4 regions of the Sulfuritalea sp. genome follow, and region 2 is predicted to be linked to each of the others. Evidence: predicted binding sites of a transcription regulator. Region 2 holds the regulator's gene; each other region holds the start of a gene.
What was found. The regulator sigma-54, encoded in region 2, starts transcription at its own class of promoters, with help from an activator protein. The targets are predictions, from matches to a motif close to TGGCACNNTTCCTGCT.
Positions count from the first base shown of each region.

Region 1 (4,209 bases), on a different contig from region 2:
CAGGCCATCTCGCACTGCAGACAGCCGGTGCATTTGTTGGCGTCGATGTGCAACGATTTTTGCATTTCCAACCTCCTGTTTGATTCGAATATTCTTGGACTGAATCGTGTCCCTGTTCAGCATGCGACAGGACAATTGCCATTCGCAATTCGCATGCCATGTCTTTATCCGCGGTAACTTTGTATTTCGGCATCCTGCTGCATAACTGTCGCAGCAAAACGCTACAACTGTCGCAAAGCGAGACAGTACCGTCTCAGAAAATTGCCAGTAATCGGTCAACAAGGAAAAGGTGCATTCCCTGTAGGAGCGAGCTTGCTCGCGATAAGCCGTTGTCGCGAGCAAGCTCGCTCCTACATCCATCGGTTTCAACATGTCTGCGTACCAGGTCCCGGCAGACACTCAGCTTCACGGCTGACGATGCTGCACGCCGTGCCGCAGCATGATGGCCTTCAGGGTTCCGTCAGCCATCAGTTCGTTGATCGCCGCCTGCAGCGCTTGCGCCAGATCGTCGCTCTGCTTCTTTACGGCAAGGCCCAGCGGCCATTGGCGTTTCTGCAGGATCGGGTGCGGCGGCAAATCGATGGCCATGCGCGCATCGCCCTTGAGGCCGCCTTCGAGTTCGCCCTGTTGCGCCAACACCGCGGCGACTGCGCCTGCCTTCAAGGCGGCCACCGCCTCGCCGGCGGTACGAAAGGTCTTGATGGTATTGCGATAGCGTCCGTTATCGGCGGAAAGCATGACGCTGGCCGCTAGGGTATCGCCCTCGATGCCGAGCGGGAGTTTTTCGAAGGGCTCGAAACCGTCCAGCGTCGGCAGCTTGTCGAGTTGGCGTGCGATCGCATAGCGTTCCCGGTGATAGGGCGCAAAGAACTTGACCCGGTCCACCTTGGCCATGTAGGCCGGATCGATCGGCGCATGCATCATCACGTCGGCCGGTCCGTAGCCGAGATAGTGGCCCTTCCAGACCATGTTGCGCAGGTCGTCCTCCATGTTCTCGTCGGCATCGAACCACAGCGGCGACATCTTGACGCCGAGCTTTGCCGCCAGCGCCTCGGCGAGATCGACATCAACACCGCGGCCGTCATGCGAGAAGGGCGCGAAATTCCTGTAGAGCGCCACCTTGAGCACGCCGCTTTGCCGGATCTTCTCCAGCGCGGAGAGTTCCTCGGCGTATGCCAGCGGCACGGCAATGAACGCAAACATACCAAACGCTGCAACGGCAGGAATACCCTGCAGAAAACTTCGCCAAGCGACAACAAGCCATCGAATCATGGTGACACCCTCCTCGGTTCTATTGTTTTGCCGCCGGGCGACGGTTGCAACGGGCTAGACCCGGACGGAGCGGGCGCAACCAGGCTGTCGGAGCTGTCGAGCATGGCACGGATGGCGTTGCAACGGGCTAGGCCCGGACGGAGCGGGCGCAACGGGCGCAGCGGACGCTGCGGCATCAATTTGCGCCGGCCATGATCCACTTGATCAGCGACTTCAGGTCATATTCAGGCACGCTGTCCATCGGCGGCATCGGCACCTTGCCCCAGGTTCCCGACCCGCCTTTCTTGACCTTGGCCAGCAGCTTGGCTTCGGCATTTTTGTCCTTCGCATATTTCTTGGCCACTTCGCGGTAGGCCGGCCCGACACCGCGCGCGTCGACCGCGTGGCAAGACAGGCAATTCGACTTCTTGGCCAGCGCCTCCATCTCATTCACCGGTGCCGTTTCCACCTCATGCCGGGTGTCGAGATAGGAACGGATGGCCCAGATCGCTTCCTGCGACAGAATGCCTTCGAAGGGCGGCATGTACACCGCACCGTTGCGCACCTTGCCGCGCATCACGGAATCCCGGAAATAGATGTCGGTCTCCTTGTCCAGGTCGAGCTTGCGCAGATCCGGCGCAATGCCGCCGCTGATGGCTTCCAGGCCGTGGCAGCGCGCGCAGTTCTGGTTATACGCCGAGGTGCCGATACGAATGGCCTCCTTGTCGCCGCGAAAGGGATTTTCGTCCCGTTTCTGCTCGCCCAGCGGCTTCAGGGTGCTGACGTCGACCGCCTGCGGCGTCACGTCGCCATGGGCCAGGGCCATCGGCGAAAACACCGCGCCGGCCGCCAGCGCCAGCGTGGTGAAAAATCGAATCCTTGCGTGCATGTATGGTTTCCTCCAGGAGTAATTGGCCTCGCTTGTGCCGGAACTTGGTCGGCACTGAATCGTTCTGAGAGAGCACTTAGCGTGCCAAAGGGGGGCCCGGGTGCGCAATGTTCTGATTCAAAATGATCCGAAACCGCAGGCACGAAACCTGCACACAGCCTGTTCTGGTTCTCGACATGGGCTGTCGCAAGTTGAAACATCGGATGTATCATTACCGGCCAAGTAGCACATATGGTGCGTTCCAAGAAAACGACACCGACAGCTTTGCGCGCTCCTGGAGCGCAGCGGGGCCGGAGCGAGGAGATCGGTCCATGAAACAAACCAATAATCATGGCGGGCTGGGGTTCACCGCAGCGGCCCGCGCGCGCGACGTGGTGCGCAACGCCGGGTCCGTTCCTGCCGGACTGCTGCCCTCGGCAATCGAAATGTCATGGGCGCGCTGCCTCGATTACGGGCTGGACAGCGACCAGGGCGCCGAGTTCGATCCGCTGGCACGCGTGCTGCTGGCTGAACAGATGGAAAAAAGCCGTCACCTGCTGACCCATGCCCAACCGGTGATGGACGTGCTCTTCGAACAGATCGTCGACACCCAGAACGTGGTGGTACTGGCCAACAACGCCGGTTACATTCTGCACAGCTGCGGCGATCCGGAGTTCCTGACGCAGGCGGAAAAGGTCGCCCTGGCGCCGGGCGTCGAATGGTCCGAAGCCAATCGCGGCACCAATGCGATAGGCACCGCGCTGGCCATGGGCATGCCGGTCGTGGTCAATGGCGGCCAGCACTTTCTTGCGGCCAATCGCTTCCTGACCTGTTCCGCCTCGCCGATCTACGATCCCCACGGACAGTTGACCGGCGTTCTCGATGTGTCCGGCGATCACCGCAGTTCGAACCGCCACACCATTGCCCTGGTACGCATGTCGGTGCAGATGATCGAGAACCGCATGTTCGCGGCTGCCTTCAACGAAATGCTGACCCTGCGCTTCCACGCCCGGCCGGAGTTCGTCGGCACGCTGTGCGAAGGCATGGCCGCCTTTGCCGACGACGGCACCCTGCTCTCGGCGAACCGCAATGCCTGCTTCCAGTTCGGCCAGCACCTGGAGCAGTTGCGCGGCGCCAACTTCAGCGCGCTGTTCGGGCAACCGATCAGCCGCCTGCTCGACCACTTGCTGGTACGCCCGCAGGATTCGATGGCCCTCACCCTGAGTACCGGTGTTCGCGTCCAGGCGCGCGCCGATTTTCGTCCTTCGCACCTGCGTCGGCATTCGCGACTGGCCATCGCGAGCCAACCCGGCACCAATCAAGTCACCCATGCAACGGAAGTCTTGGCGCCGTCGGCCATAAGCACCGCCCGCCGCGACTGCCCCATGGATCGACTGCAGACCGGCGACCCGCAGATCAATGCCGTGGTCAGCAAGGTCAAGAAGGTGATCGGCAAGGACATCCCGATCCTGATCCAGGGTGAAACCGGCACCGGCAAGGAACTGCTGGCGAACGCGATTCATTGTGTCGGGCCGCGCGCGGCCAAGGCCTTCGTCGCGGTCAACTGCGCCGCCATCCCCGAGGGCCTGATCGAGTCGGAACTGTTCGGCTACGAGGACGGGGCATTCACCGGCGCCCGGCGCAAGGGCAGCATAGGCCGCATCCTCCAGGCCGACGGCGGCACGCTGTTCCTCGACGAAATCGGCGACATGCCGCTGTCTTTGCAGGCGCGCCTGCTGCGCGTGCTGCAGGAACGCGTGGTGGTGCCGCTGGGCAGCGCGAAGTCCTACCCGGTGAACATCGCCGTGATCTGCGCCACCCACCGCCGCATCCGCGACAGCGTCAGCAGCGGCCTGTTCCGCGAAGACCTGTATTTCAGACTCAACGGCCTGACCGTCATGTTGCCGCCGCTGCGCGCGCGCACCGACCTCGACGCCCTGGTTGGCTCGCTGCTCAGGGAACTCGGCGGCGAGCACCCGCCGTCGCTCGATCCCGAAGTACTCGAACTATTCCGCCGGCATCCCTGGCCCGGCAACCTGCGCCAGTTGTCGAACCTGTTGCGCACGGCAGTGGTCATGGCGGAAGGCGAA
Region 1 is NZ_JASJPC010000066.1:52,235-56,443, reverse strand. It holds partial or broken gene RMO95_RS22440 (4Fe-4S binding protein) at 1-65, opposite strand, end outside; gene RMO95_RS22435 (transporter substrate-binding domain-containing protein) at 406-1,203, opposite strand; gene pedF (cytochrome c-550 PedF) at 1,448-2,140, opposite strand; gene RMO95_RS22425 (sigma-54-dependent Fis family transcriptional regulator) at 2,452-4,209, shown strand, end outside.
Region 1: the regulator sigma-54 is predicted to act here: its motif matches at 2,212-2,227, upstream of pedF (cytochrome c-550 PedF).

Region 2 (4,209 bases):
GTGCCGATCACCTGCAGGCGTTCCGGGTGCATCAGATTGAGGTGGCCGATCAAGTCGGCCGGTGACACCACATGTTCGGTGGTGCATATCGCGCGCGTCATGGGGCCGCTGACCCACGAGAGCTGGAGCCGCTCGCGGTTACGTTCGAACAGCTGGGAAACGACTAATTGGCGTGCCAATTGGCAAAAAGGCCGTGCAGCGCCGCGCTATCGGCGGCTGTGGCGAGTTGTTCGCGAAAAGCCCGGTCGGAGAACATCTGCGCCAGTTCGGAGAGCAGTTGCAGATGGTGCTCGTTGGCCGCTTCGGGCACCAGCAGCACGAATATCAGGCCGACCGGCTTGCCGTCCGGCGCGTCGAACTGCACCGGCGAGTCGAGGCGGACAAAGGCGCCGAGCGGGGCCTTGAGACCCTTGATGCGCCCGTGGGGAATCGCGATACCCTGACCAAGGCCGGTCGAGCCCAGCTTTTCGCGCGCGAACAGGGCGTCGTAGACCGTGCTGCGGGCGACGCCGTGATGATTTTCAAAAAGAATACCGACCTGCTCGAATACGCGCTTCTTGCTGCTGGCGTCGAGGTTTGCCACCACGTTGTCGAGTGGCAGCAGGCTGGCGATCTGATTCATGGTGGAAGCAATTCGGCGATGGGCGGAGGTTGCGGCGGCGCGCAGTATAACGCTATCCGGCGGATACCGTTCCCGGCGCAAGCGCACCGGGACATAACACGCTGCCGCGGCCGGTTCGCCCAACTTGCCGCTACGGGCCTATTCGACCTGCGGGCGCTTGTCGTGGGTGTGGTCGGAGACCTTTTCCTTGTGCTTGACCACCTGGCGGTCGAGCTTGTCGGCCACCAGGTCGATGGCAGCGTAAAGATCGGCGTCGATGGCATCGGCGAAGATGTCCTTGCCTTTGACGTGCAGGGTGACTTCCGCTTTTTGCTGCAGCTTTTCAACCGACAGGATGACGTGCGAACTGGTCACCTGATCAAAATGCCGCAGTACTCGATCGAGTTTGCCCGTGACGTATTCGCGAATGGCCGGAGTGACTTCGATGTGGTGGCCGGTAATGTTGAGATTCATGATGTCTCCTTGTCAGACGTATTTTCTCAGAGAACTTTTCTGAGGTTGACCGGCGGGATATTGAGCAGTTCGCGGTACTTCGCTACGGTGCGACGCGCCACGACGATGCCCTGCTCGCCGAGGATTTCCGCAAGACGGGCGTCCGAGAGCGGCTTCTTGCCGTCCTCGGCGCCGACCAATTGCTTGATCAGCGCCCGAATTGCGGTTGAGGAGGCCGCGCCGCCGGTATCGGTGGCGACGTGGCTGCCAAAAAAGTATTTGAGTTCGTAGATGCCGCGCGGACTCGCCAGGTATTTCTGGGTCGTCACGCGCGAAATGGTCGATTCGTGAAGGCTGACGGTTTCCGCGATCTCGCGCAGGGTCAGCGGCCGCATCGCGACTTCGCCGTGGTCGAAGAAGGCCCGCTGGCGGTCGACGATGGCTTGCGACACCCGCAGGATGGTGTCGAAGCGCTGCTGCACGTTCTTGATCAGCCACTTGGCTTCCTGCAACTGGCTGGCCAGTCCGGTCGAGGACGCGTTGCCGCCGCGGTGGCGCTGCAGGATGTCGGCGTAGAGCCGGTTGATGCGCAGGCGCGGCATGGCCTCGCGGTTGAGGCTGACGACCCAGCGGTCGTGCAGTTTTTTCACCGCCACGTCCGGCACCACGTAGCGCGTATCGATCGGCGCGTATTGCGCGCCGGGACGTGGATTGAGGGAGCGGATCAGGGTTTGCGCCGCGCGCAGCTCGTCGTCGTCGCAGCCCAGGGATTTCTTGATGCGTGCGAAATCGCGCGCGGCCAGATGCTCGAGGTGCTTGTCGACTATGGCCAGCGCCAATTGGCGCGAGGCCGATTCCGGCAGGAATTTCAGTTGCAGCGACAGGCATTCCTGCGCGCTGCGCGCGCCGATGCCCGGCGGATCGAGGTTCTGCAGATGGCGCAGGGCGATGCCGAGTTCCTCCAGCAGGGCTTCGCGCACTTCGTCGTCGTCGGCGACCAGCAGATCGATCAACTCGTCCAGCGGCTGGGTCAGGTAGCCGTCGTCGTTCAGGGCTTCGATCAGGAAGCCGACCAGTGCCCGCTCGCGGTCGGGCAACTGGGTCATCGCCACCTGGGTCGCCAGATGCTCGCGCAAGGAGCTTGAACTGGCCTGGGATTCGCCGCTGTCGAGATCGTCGTCGTTGGGATCGCGCTGGCCATGGCTGCCGGAAAAGTCCATGCCCCAGCCTTCATCGTCGCCGCCCCGCGGTTCCTGGCGTTCGTCGCTTTCGGTCGGCGTCACGGTTTGCGGCGTCGCCAGCCCATCGCCTGTGGCACCGAGGCTGAATGCAGCCGGCTCGCCGGGATCGTCGCGTTCCAGCAGGGGATTTTCCTGCAAGGCCTGGTCGATCTCGGCATTCAACTCCAGAGTCGACAACTGCAACAGCCGGATCGACTGCTGCAACTGCGGCGTCAGTGCCAAGTGCTGCGATAGCCTGAGCTGGAGTCCTTGTTTCATCACATTCTGAAGTGCTCGCCGAGATAAACCCGACGCACACTTTCATTATCGACTATCTCGGCCGGCTGTCCAGCGGCAAGCACTTCGCCGGCGTTGATGATGGTGGCGCGATCGCAAATGCCCAGGGTTTCGCGCACGTTATGGTCGGTGATCAATACGCCGATGCCGCTTTCCTTGAGATAGCGGATGATCTTCTGGATGTCGATCACGGCGATCGGGTCGACGCCGGCAAAGGGTTCGTCGAGCAGGATGAAACGCGGGCTGGTCGCCAGCGCGCGGGCAATCTCGACGCGGCGGCGCTCGCCGCCAGAGAGCGAGGCCGCCAGATTCTTGCGGATGTGGGTGATGTGCAGTTCCTGCAGCAGGGTTTCTTCGCGCTCGTCGATTGCGGCATCGTCGAGATCCTGCAGTTCCAGCACGGCGCGCACGTTTTCCGACACCGTGAGTTTGCGAAACACCGAATTTTCCTGCGGCAGGTAGGACAGGCCCAGTCTGGCGCGCTGGTGGATCGGCATGTGGGTCAGGCGCAGTTTCTCTTCCCCGCTTTCGATGCGAATCTCGCCGCCATCGGCGGCGACCAGGCCGACGATCATGTAGAAGCAGGTGGTCTTGCCGGCGCCGTTGGGCCCGAGCAGGCCCACCACTTCGCCGGCGGCGACTTCGAAGGAGACGTCGGTCACCACGGTCTGCGACTTGTACTTCTTGCGCAGATTGTGGGCCGAGAGCGTGGCGACCGGAGTCATTACGACAGGCGGCGGCACAGCTTCGCTGTCATAGCCGAGAGGGATCTGGTCGGCGGCGTCGAACTTCATTCGCCTTCGGCCTCCAGCGGCTGCTTGAGCAAACGACGGACGACGTCGCCGGCAAAGCCCCGGCTTTGCAGGAAGCGCGCCTGGCGCGCCCATTCCTTGGGGTTGGTCGGCGCGGCGGAAAACTTGCGGCTCCAGGCGGCACGCGCGCGTTCGATCTCGTCGGGCAGGTCGGCCTGCGCCAGTTGTTCGTCGATCATCTCGGGCGCCACGCCGCGGGTCTTGAGCTGATGGCGCAGGCGCGAGGTGCCAAGCCGCGCGGCATTGCTGCGCAAATAGCTTTCGGCCGTACGGCTGTCGGACTGCAGTTGCGAGGACTCCATGTCAGCCAGTACCGCGGCGATCTCCTCCGGCGTGCCCAGCCCTGCCAGCTTGCGCGCCAGTTCGGCGCGGGTATGCTCGCGCCGGGCCAGCAGCCTGATCGCCTGCTGGCGCAATTCATTCGACATGGTGGCGACCGCGACAGGCGCGGCAAGAGCGGTTCGACAAGATGCTTGCCCTCGGCGGATACTCGGTCAAGTACCGCGCCTAGCTGCCTTTCACTGCTTCGGGGGTGCCCAGCGCCGCGACGCCGACGGCCTCGCGCACCCGGTTTTCGATTTCCACGGCGATTTCGGCATGCTCGCGCAGGAACTCGCGCGCGTTGTCCTTGCCCTGGCCGATCTTCTCGCCCTTGTAGGCGTACCAGGCGCCGGATTTCTCGACGATCTTGTGCTCGACGCCAAGTTCGACGATCTCGCCCTGGCGCGAAATGCCTTCCCCGTAGAGGATGTCGAAATGCGCCTCGCGGAAAGGCGGGGCGACCTTGTTCTTGACCACTTTGACCTTGGTTTCGTTGCCGATCACC
Region 2 is NZ_JASJPC010000033.1:140,819-145,027, reverse strand. It holds gene hprK (HPr(Ser) kinase/phosphatase) at 1-179, opposite strand, end outside; gene ptsN (PTS IIA-like nitrogen regulatory protein PtsN) at 164-622, opposite strand; gene hpf (ribosome hibernation-promoting factor, HPF/YfiA family) at 761-1,075, opposite strand; gene RMO95_RS15240 (RNA polymerase factor sigma-54) at 1,102-2,553, opposite strand; gene lptB (LPS export ABC transporter ATP-binding protein) at 2,553-3,296, opposite strand; gene RMO95_RS15230 (regulatory protein RecX) at 3,362-3,811, opposite strand; gene recA (recombinase RecA) at 3,891-4,209, opposite strand, start outside.

Region 3 (4,209 bases), on a different contig from region 2:
GCGCGACTGGGCCAGGCTGAGCAGTTCGGTGATGCGTCCCATGGGAATACCGGTTGGATGAGCGGGATAGAATGCGAAGGATTCGAGTATAGCTTTCCCTCATGTCCCGCGAAACCCATTCACCCAAGATGGCCGACCTCCCGCGCACGGGCACGCCGGCGCGCCAGGACACGCGTTTCGCCGAGGGCCAGCGCATCACCTGGGTCAGCGTCTGCGTCAATGCCGTGCTGACAGCCATGCAGTTGGTGGTGGGCTTCTTCGCCCACTCGCAGAGCCTGATCGCCGACGCCATGCACACGCTGTCTGACATCGTCGCCGACGCCTTCGTGCTGTTCGCCAACCGCAAGGGTGCGGAAGCCGCCGATGCCGACCATCCATACGGCCACGGCCGCTTCGAGACGGCGGCCTCGCTGGTGCTGGGCCTGCTGCTGGCCGGCACCGGCGCCGGCATCCTGATCACGGCGGCGGGTCGCCTGCAGAACATCGGCAGCGCGCCGCTGGTCGGCGTCGCGGCGATGTGGGCGGCGATGTTCACGCTGGCGGCCAAGGAAGGCCTGTTCCGCTACATGTTGACGACGGCCGAGCGCCTGCGTTCGCCGATGCTGGTGGCCAACGCCTGGCACGCGCGCGCCGATGCGCTGTCCTCGCTGGTGGTGGCGGCGGGCATCGCCGGCGCCTTGCTCGGCTTCAACTTCGCCGACGCCGTGGCCGCCATCATCGTCGGCGCCATGATCGTCCGCGCCGGACTCAAGTTCGGCTGGGCAGCCATCCGCGAACTGATCGATACGGGCCTTTCGGCGGAGGAGGTGGCGGCCATCCGCAAGACCATCGCGACGACCCCCGGCGTGCTCGGCATGCATGAACTGCGCACCCGGCGCATGGCGCACCAGGTTCTGGTCGATGCCCATGTCCAGGTCAATCCGCGCATCAGCGTCTCCGAAGGCCACCGCGTCGCCGAAACGGTGCGGCAGCGCGTACTCGACAGCCATCCGGAAGTGCTCGACGTATTGGTTCATGTCGACCCCGAAAACGACTTGCTGGGCAATGCCGCCGTTGCCCTGCCCGACCGCGCCTTCCTGCTCGCCCATCTGCGCGAACTGCTCGGCGCCGATCCTCCGGAGCTCGAGCGGACCCTTCTGCATTACCTCGGCGCGCGGGTCGAGGCCGAAGTTTTTCTGCCGCCCGGCTTTGCCGACGACGCCGAAATCGCCGCGATCAGGCAGCGCGTGGCCGCGGCCCTGCCCGGCGACTCCTGGTTCATCGTCATTCACCTCAATCAGAGGATTGCACCAATTTAGTGCGGTCGACGATGACTACGCATTATCTTGGTGCATGTATCGAGGTATCGAGAAGCAAAAAGACTTGTGGCACAATCGCGTTCTTTTAGTTTCGGCCGCTGCGCTTAACGCGGATAATGCCCGCGTTAGCCTTCACTGAAACAATGTGTTTTAGTTTCGGCTTAACGCGGATAATGCCGGCGTTAGCCTTCACTGAATCAATGAGTTTTAGTTTCGGCTTAACGCCAATAGGGACGGCGTTAGCCTTCACTGAAACTTCGTTTTGCGGCGCAGGTTTTGATGGCACGCTACCTGCTATCTGCGAGCTGCACCGTTATTGTTTCGGTATCGATTTCACAGCATTTGCCATTTACTCTCAGGAGAGCAGCTCATGACCCCCCAGGACGTACTCAAACTGGTTGAAGAAAAGGAAGTTCGTTTCGTCGACTTCCGCTTTACCGACACCCGCGGCAAGGAACAACACGTTGGCGTGCCGATCTCCGCCTTCGGCATGGAAAAATTCGAAGACGGCCATGCCTTCGACGGTTCCTCCATCGCCGGCTGGAAGGGTATTCAGGCCTCCGACATGCAGCTGATGCCCGACGCCAATTCCGCCTACATCGATCCCTTCATGGACGAAACTACGCTGGTGCTGACCTGCGACGTGGTCGAACCGGCCGACGGCAAGGGCTATGACCGCGATCCGCGCTCGATCGCCAAGCGCGCCGAGGCCTATTTGAAGTCCTCCGGCATCGGCGACACGGCCTACTTCGGCCCGGAACCCGAATTCTTCATTTTCGATGCCGTCGAGTGGAAGATCGACATGTCGGGCTCCTATTGCAAAGTCATTTCCGAAGAAGCCGCCTGGGCCTCGGGCGACAAGTTCGAGTCGGGCAACAGCGGCCACCGGCCGACGGTCAAGGGCGGCTATTTCCCGGTGCCGCCGGTCGACAGCCTGAACGACATCCGCGCCCAGATGTGCCTGGCGCTGGAAGCCTGCGGCGTGCCGGTGGAAGTGCATCACCACGAAGTCGCCACCGCCGGCCAGTGCGAAATCGGCACCAAGTTCAGCAGCCTGGTGCAGCGCGCCGACTGGACCCAGATCCTCAAGTACATCGTGCATAACGTCGCCCACAGCTACGGCAAGACCGCGACCTTCATGCCCAAGCCGATCGTCGGCGACAACGGTTCCGGCATGCACGTGCACCAGTCGATCTGGAAGGACGGCAAGAACCTGTTCGCCGGCAACGGCTATGCCGGCCTGTCCGATACGGCGCTGTACTACATCGGCGGCATCATCAAGCACGCCCGCGCCCTGAACGCCATCACCAACCCGCTGACCAATTCCTACAAGCGCTTGGTGCCGGGCTTCGAAGCCCCGGTCAAGCTGGCCTACTCGGCACGCAACCGCTCCGCCTCGATCCGCGTCCCTTACGTGCATAACGACAAGGCGCGCCGCATCGAAGTGCGCTTCCCGGATCCGGGTGCCAACCCCTACTTGGCCTTCACCGCGATGATGATGGCCGGCCTCGACGGCATCCAGAACAAGATCCACCCCGGCGATCCGGCCGACAAGAACCTGTACGACCTGCCGCCGGAAGAAGACGCGAAGATCCCGACCGTCTGCTCCAGCCTGGAACAGGCGCTGGAATACCTCGACAAGGGCCGCGAATTCCTGCTGCGCGGCGGCGTGTTCAGCAATGAGATGATCGATGCCTACATCGAACTTCGGATGGAGGAAGTCACGCGCTTCCGCATGACCACGCATCCGCTCGAGTACGAGATGTACTACTCGATCTGATGAGGCTCCTGATGTGACCCCTGCACAACAAGAAGGGGCAGGAAAAACCCCTGCCCGCTTCGCTGTGGATGCGTAGCAGGCGGGCCAGCAGCTGACCTCGCCGCTACGGATGACCGCGGACGCGGCGACAAAAAGGACGGGCCTTGCCCGTCCTTTTTTATCGCCGGCGCGCGCAGCGCAATCCCCGGCGGGCAAGGCCCCCCGCAGGAGGCGGGGACGGTATCCCCCGATGGGATATGTCTGCGGCGTACTCGCCGCGGACGCGATATCTCCTGGCGGGATATGTCCGCAGCGGGAGCATCGTGGATGGTGTTCTGGCGATGTTTCCGCCGTTGACATACACTGGGCGGCATGAAGATGTTCCTGCTGCCCCTGTCGCTGTTGCTGGCGTTGCCAGCCGCCGCCAACACGCTCTACAAGTGTACGGACGAGTCCGGTGCGGTGCTGCTTACCAACCAGAAGGTCACCCGCAAGGGTTGCACCGTGCTTTCCTACCAGTCACCGCCTCCGCCTCCCGGCGGCGTGGTCAGGCAACGCCCCGCGGCGGCGCCGACGCCTGGCGATTTCCCGCGCATTTCAAGCAACGAACAGAGGATCCGCGACGGCGATCGACGTGCGATTCTGGACAGGGAACTGGCCACCGAGCTGCAGAACGCCGAGAAAGCCAGAAAGACCCTGCAGGATGCCGGTAACCAGTCACCGGACAAGCTGCAGCCGCTGCGCGATACCGTGGCGCTGCACGAGCGCAACGTCGAGTCGCTGAAGAAAGAACTCGGCAACCTGCGCTGATTCGCGGCGCAGATGAAATTCGGCGCCGCTGGTGTGCTTCTTGCAAGAATCACCGGTGATGAACGCTAGCCAAACCTTTCATGCCTTCAGCGGGCTCGATCTGCTGTCTTCCGCCGTGGTGCTGGTCGATGCCAAACTGATCATCCGCCACGTCAATCCGGCCGCGGAGAACCTGTTCGCGGTCAGTTCGCGCCAGTTGCTCGGCCACCCCCTGCAGCGCCTGGTCGGCGATCCGCCCGAACTTTCGGCCGCGCTCGAGAATGCGCTGAAGAACAACTGGAGCTACACCGGCCACAACATCCTGATCAAGCCGACGCCGGAAACGCAATTGCATGTCGATTG
Region 3 is NZ_JASJPC010000008.1:235,031-239,239, reverse strand. It holds gene RMO95_RS04720 (rhodanese-like domain-containing protein) at 1-42, opposite strand, end outside; gene RMO95_RS04715 (cation diffusion facilitator family transporter) at 102-1,298, shown strand; gene glnA (type I glutamate--ammonia ligase) at 1,669-3,078, shown strand; gene RMO95_RS04705 (DUF4124 domain-containing protein) at 3,436-3,867, shown strand; gene glnL (nitrogen regulation protein NR(II)) at 3,926-4,209, shown strand, end outside.
Region 3: the regulator sigma-54 is predicted to act here: its motif matches at 1,579-1,594, upstream of glnA (type I glutamate--ammonia ligase).

Region 4 (4,209 bases), on a different contig from region 2:
TTCCCTGCAGTTGGGCGGCGGTGAGATCGGTAGCGGGCAGATGCTGGGCCATCGCGCGTTCCTCAGTGGGCCAGGCCGCGTCGATAATGCACGGCCTCGGCGATATGGGTGGCTGACAGCGGCGCGCCGTCGGGCACTTGGGCCAGATCGGCGATCGTGCGCGCCACTTTGAGGATGCGATGATAAGCCCGCGCCGTGAGGGACAGGTGGCTCATGGCCTGTTTCAGCAACTGCGCGCCGCCGGCATCGGGGCGTGCATGGCGGTCGATTTCATCCGGATCGAGCTGCGCATTGGGTTTGCCCTGGCGCTCGATCTGGCGCACGCGGGCGGCGGCTACGCGGTCGCGCACCGTGGCCGAGGCCTCGCCGTCGCCGCGCGCGGACAGGTCGGCGGCATCGACCGCCGGCACGTCGAGCATCAGATCGATGCGGTCGAGCAGCGGCCCCGAGAGCTTGCCGCGATAGCGCGCAACCTGGTCCGGCGTGCAGCGGCATTTGCCGGCGGGATGGCCCTGCCAGCCGCAGGGGCAGGGATTCATTGCCGCCACCAACTGGAAGCGGGCAGGGAATTCGGCGCGCCGCAGGGCGCGCGCGATGTGGATCTGCCCGGTTTCCAGCGGCTCGCGCAGGGCTTCGAGCACGCTGCGCTGAAACTCCGGCAATTCGTCGAGAAACAGGGTGCCGTTGTGTGCCAGCGAAATCTCGCCCGGCCGCGGCGTGCCGCCGCCGCCGACCAGGGCCGCGCTGGAGGCGGAATGATGCGGTGCGCGAAACGGGCGCTGATGCCACTGCGCCAGCCCGAAACTTCCGGCCAGCGAATGCACCGCGGCGCTCTCCAGCGCCTCGGCATCCGTCATCGGCGGCAGCAGGCCGGGCAGGCGCTGCGCCAGCATCGACTTGCCGGCGCCCGGCGGCCCGCTCATGAGCAGCGAGTGGCCGCCGGCGGCCGCGACTTCGAGCGCGCGCTTGGCCTGTGCCTGGCCCTTGACCTCGGCCAGGTCGGGATAACGGGTGAAAGTTGGCGCTGGCGGCACGGCGAAGGGCGCGAGCAGTTCGCGCCCGGCGAGGTGGGCGCAGACCTGCAACAGGTTCTGCGCCGGCAGGATGCTCATGCCCCGGATCAGTGCGGCTTCCGGCGCGCTTTCCAGCGGCAGCACGAAGGCGCGTGCGGTGAGGTGCTGCGGCCCGGCTTCGCGGCGGATCGCGGCGCACATCGCCAGCGTGCCGCGCACCGCGCGCAAGTCGCCGGAGAGCGCCAGTTCGCCGGCAAATTCGTGGGCATCGAGGCTGGCCGCCTTGATCTGGCCGGAGGCGATCAGGATGCCCAGTGCGATCGGCAGGTCGAAACGCCCCGACTCCTTGGGCAAGTCCGCCGGCGCGAGGTTCACGGTAATGCGCCGCTGCGGGAACTCGAAGCCGCAATTCTGGATCGCGGCGCGCACCCGGTCGCGTGCTTCCTTGACTTCGGTGTCGGGCAGGCCGACCAGGGTGAATGAGGGCAGGCCTGCGGCGAGATGGACTTCGACCGTCACTTCCGGGGCCGCGAGGCCCGCCAGCGCTCGCGAGCGGAGTACGGCGAGCGACATCGACGGCCTTAGCGGGCGGCCGGGTCCGGCGGAGCCGTCTGGCTGCGTGCTTCGAATTCCGCGATACGCGCTTCGAGGGCTTCGAGTTTGGCGCGCGTGCGGGTCAGTACTTGGCGCTGCACGTCGAACTCCTCGCGGGTGACCAGGTCGAGTTTGCCAAACAGGCCGGCGAGCGCCGCACGCAGGTTCTTTTCGACATCGCCGGCCGGTGTCGCCGCCAGCAGGGATGACACGCGGGCGGACATTTCGTCGAGCAGTTTGGGATTCAGCATGTTGTAGGAGCGCTTTGGTTTGACGAGGAAAACGTCTTCTGGTTTCAGCCTGGGACCAGGCCGGTTTCAGCGGCGCCAAGCGCCACGGCCGGAGCCAAAGTCTAGCACAGCGACGCCGCCGGCCGGGCTCGCTGCGGGCGCTGCACCACGACGGTGCGCCGTGCGTCCGCCGGGGGCTCAGTTTGGTGCGGCGGCATCGCTGTGGCACCGCGAGCTTATATCAAGCCATTGATTATAAATGTAATAACTGTCTGGCACGGTCTCTGCATAAAGCGAGCTGTAGTTTTTCTATTCTTCCAAGGAGCATAACCATGCGCAAATCCCTGATCGCTGCCGCTGTCGCTGGCCTCGTTTCCCTTCCGTCGCTCGTCATGGCCCAGGCTGCCGCGCCGGCCAGTCCGCACACCTTCACCGGCAACGTCGGCTTCGCTACCGAATATCTGTATCGCGGCATCGCCCAGACGCGTGGCAAGCCCGCGTTGCAGGGCGGTTTCGACTACGCCCATGCCAGCGGCTTGTACGCGGGGGCCTGGGGTTCCAACATTTCGTGGATCGGCGACGCAGTCGCCGGTGCCAGCGCCAGCCTGGAAATCGATGTCTATGGCGGCTACAAGGGTTCGTTCGGTGGCGACTTCGGTTACGACATCGGTGTGCTGACCTACAACTATCCGGGCACGGGCAAGACGGTTACCGGCGTCCAGGAACTCAAGCAGGATACGACGGAAGTGTACGGCGCCCTGTCGTGGAAATGGCTGACCGTGAAGTACTCGCATTCGACGGGTGCTTTGTTCGGATGGCCCAAGAATCCGGGCGCACTTACCGACAAGACGACCGGAAGCGGCTACCTCGAACTCAACGCCGCCTACGACCTGGGCAACGGCTGGGGCATCACCGGCCACGTCGGCGACCAGAAGGTCAAGGGCAACGGTCCGGCCTCTTACTCCGACTACAAGCTCGGCGTGACCAAGGATGTCGGTTTTGGCGTGGTCGGTCTGGCCTATTCCAGCACCAACGCCCAGGATTCCTGCACCGGTGCCGCAGCCACCACCGCCAACGATGTGTACTGCTTCGTGAACAACAATGGTACGAATGCTTACTCCGCAGGCAAGGACAAGCTCGTGGCCACCTTCAGCAAGACGTTCTGATATTGATCGAAATCCCGCCGGCGACCCGGCCGGCACCGGCGGGATGAAATGTGCTCTGCATGCCTGGGATTCCGCTTCGCGGGCAGGCAAAACTTACCCAAGCTCCTCCAATTTTTAAAGGAAACAGCCATGAAACTCGTCACCGCCATCATCAAGCCGTTCAAGCTTGACGAGGTACGCGAGGCCCTTGCCGCCGTCGGCGTGCAGGGGATCACCGTTACCGAGGTCAAAGGGTTCGGCCGGCAGAAAGGTCATACCGAGCTCTATCGCGGCGCGGAATACGTCGTCGATTTTCTGCCCAAGGTCAAGGTCGAAGCGGCCATCCGCGACGACCTGCTCGACCAGGTCATCGAAACCATTGAGAAATCCGCCAGCACCGGCAAGATCGGCGACGGCAAGATTTTCGTCTTCGACGTCGAACAAGTCATCCGCATCCGCACCGGTGAAACCGGTGAGGAAGCTCTGTAAGGGAGACCCAAAATGAGAAAATTGCTAGCCATTCTGCTGACGGCCCTGACCGTCGGCATCGCCGGCGGCGCCTCCAGCGCCTGGGCCGACGACAAGCCGACGACCGAGGCTGCGGCACCCGCCGCGACGCCTGCCGCCACTGCCGCGGCGCCTGCCGCCGCTGCCGAAGCTGCACCGGCTCCGGCGGCGACGCCGGCACCTGTGCCCAACCGCGGCGACAACGCCTGGCTGATGGTCGCCACGGCCTTCGTCATCCTGATGAGCATCCCCGGCCTCGCGCTGTTCTACGGCGGTCTGGTGCGCGCCAAGAACATGCTGGCGGTGTTGATGCAGGTGTTCGTCACCTTCTCGGTGATCAGCGTGCTGTGGGCCATCTATGGCTACAGCGTCGCCTTCACCGAAGGCAACGCCTTCTTCGGCAGTCTCGACAAGCTGTTCCTCAAGGGCATCACGCCGGATTCGGCGGCGGCCACCTTCAGCAAGGGTGTCGTTGTCTCGGAGTTCATCTTCGTCGCCTTCCAGGGCGCCTTCGCAGCCATCACCTGCGGCCTGATCGTCGGCGCCTTCGCCGAGCGCATCAAGTTTTCCGCCGTGCTGCTGTTCATGGTGCTGTGGTTCAGCTTCAGCTACCTGCCGATGACGCACATGGTCTGGTACTGGACCGGTCCGGATCCCTACACCACGGCCGAAGCCGCGGAAAAGGCAACGGCCACTGCCGGCTACCTGTTCCAGAAGGGC
Region 4 is NZ_JASJPC010000025.1:88,256-92,464, reverse strand. It holds gene RMO95_RS12115 (response regulator) at 1-52, opposite strand, end outside; gene RMO95_RS12110 (YifB family Mg chelatase-like AAA ATPase) at 63-1,586, opposite strand; gene RMO95_RS12105 (accessory factor UbiK family protein) at 1,595-1,858, opposite strand; gene RMO95_RS12100 (TorF family putative porin) at 2,170-3,003, shown strand; gene glnK (P-II family nitrogen regulator) at 3,133-3,471, shown strand; gene amt (ammonium transporter) at 3,484-4,209, shown strand, end outside.
Region 4: the regulator sigma-54 is predicted to act here: its motif matches at 2,111-2,126, upstream of RMO95_RS12100 (TorF family putative porin).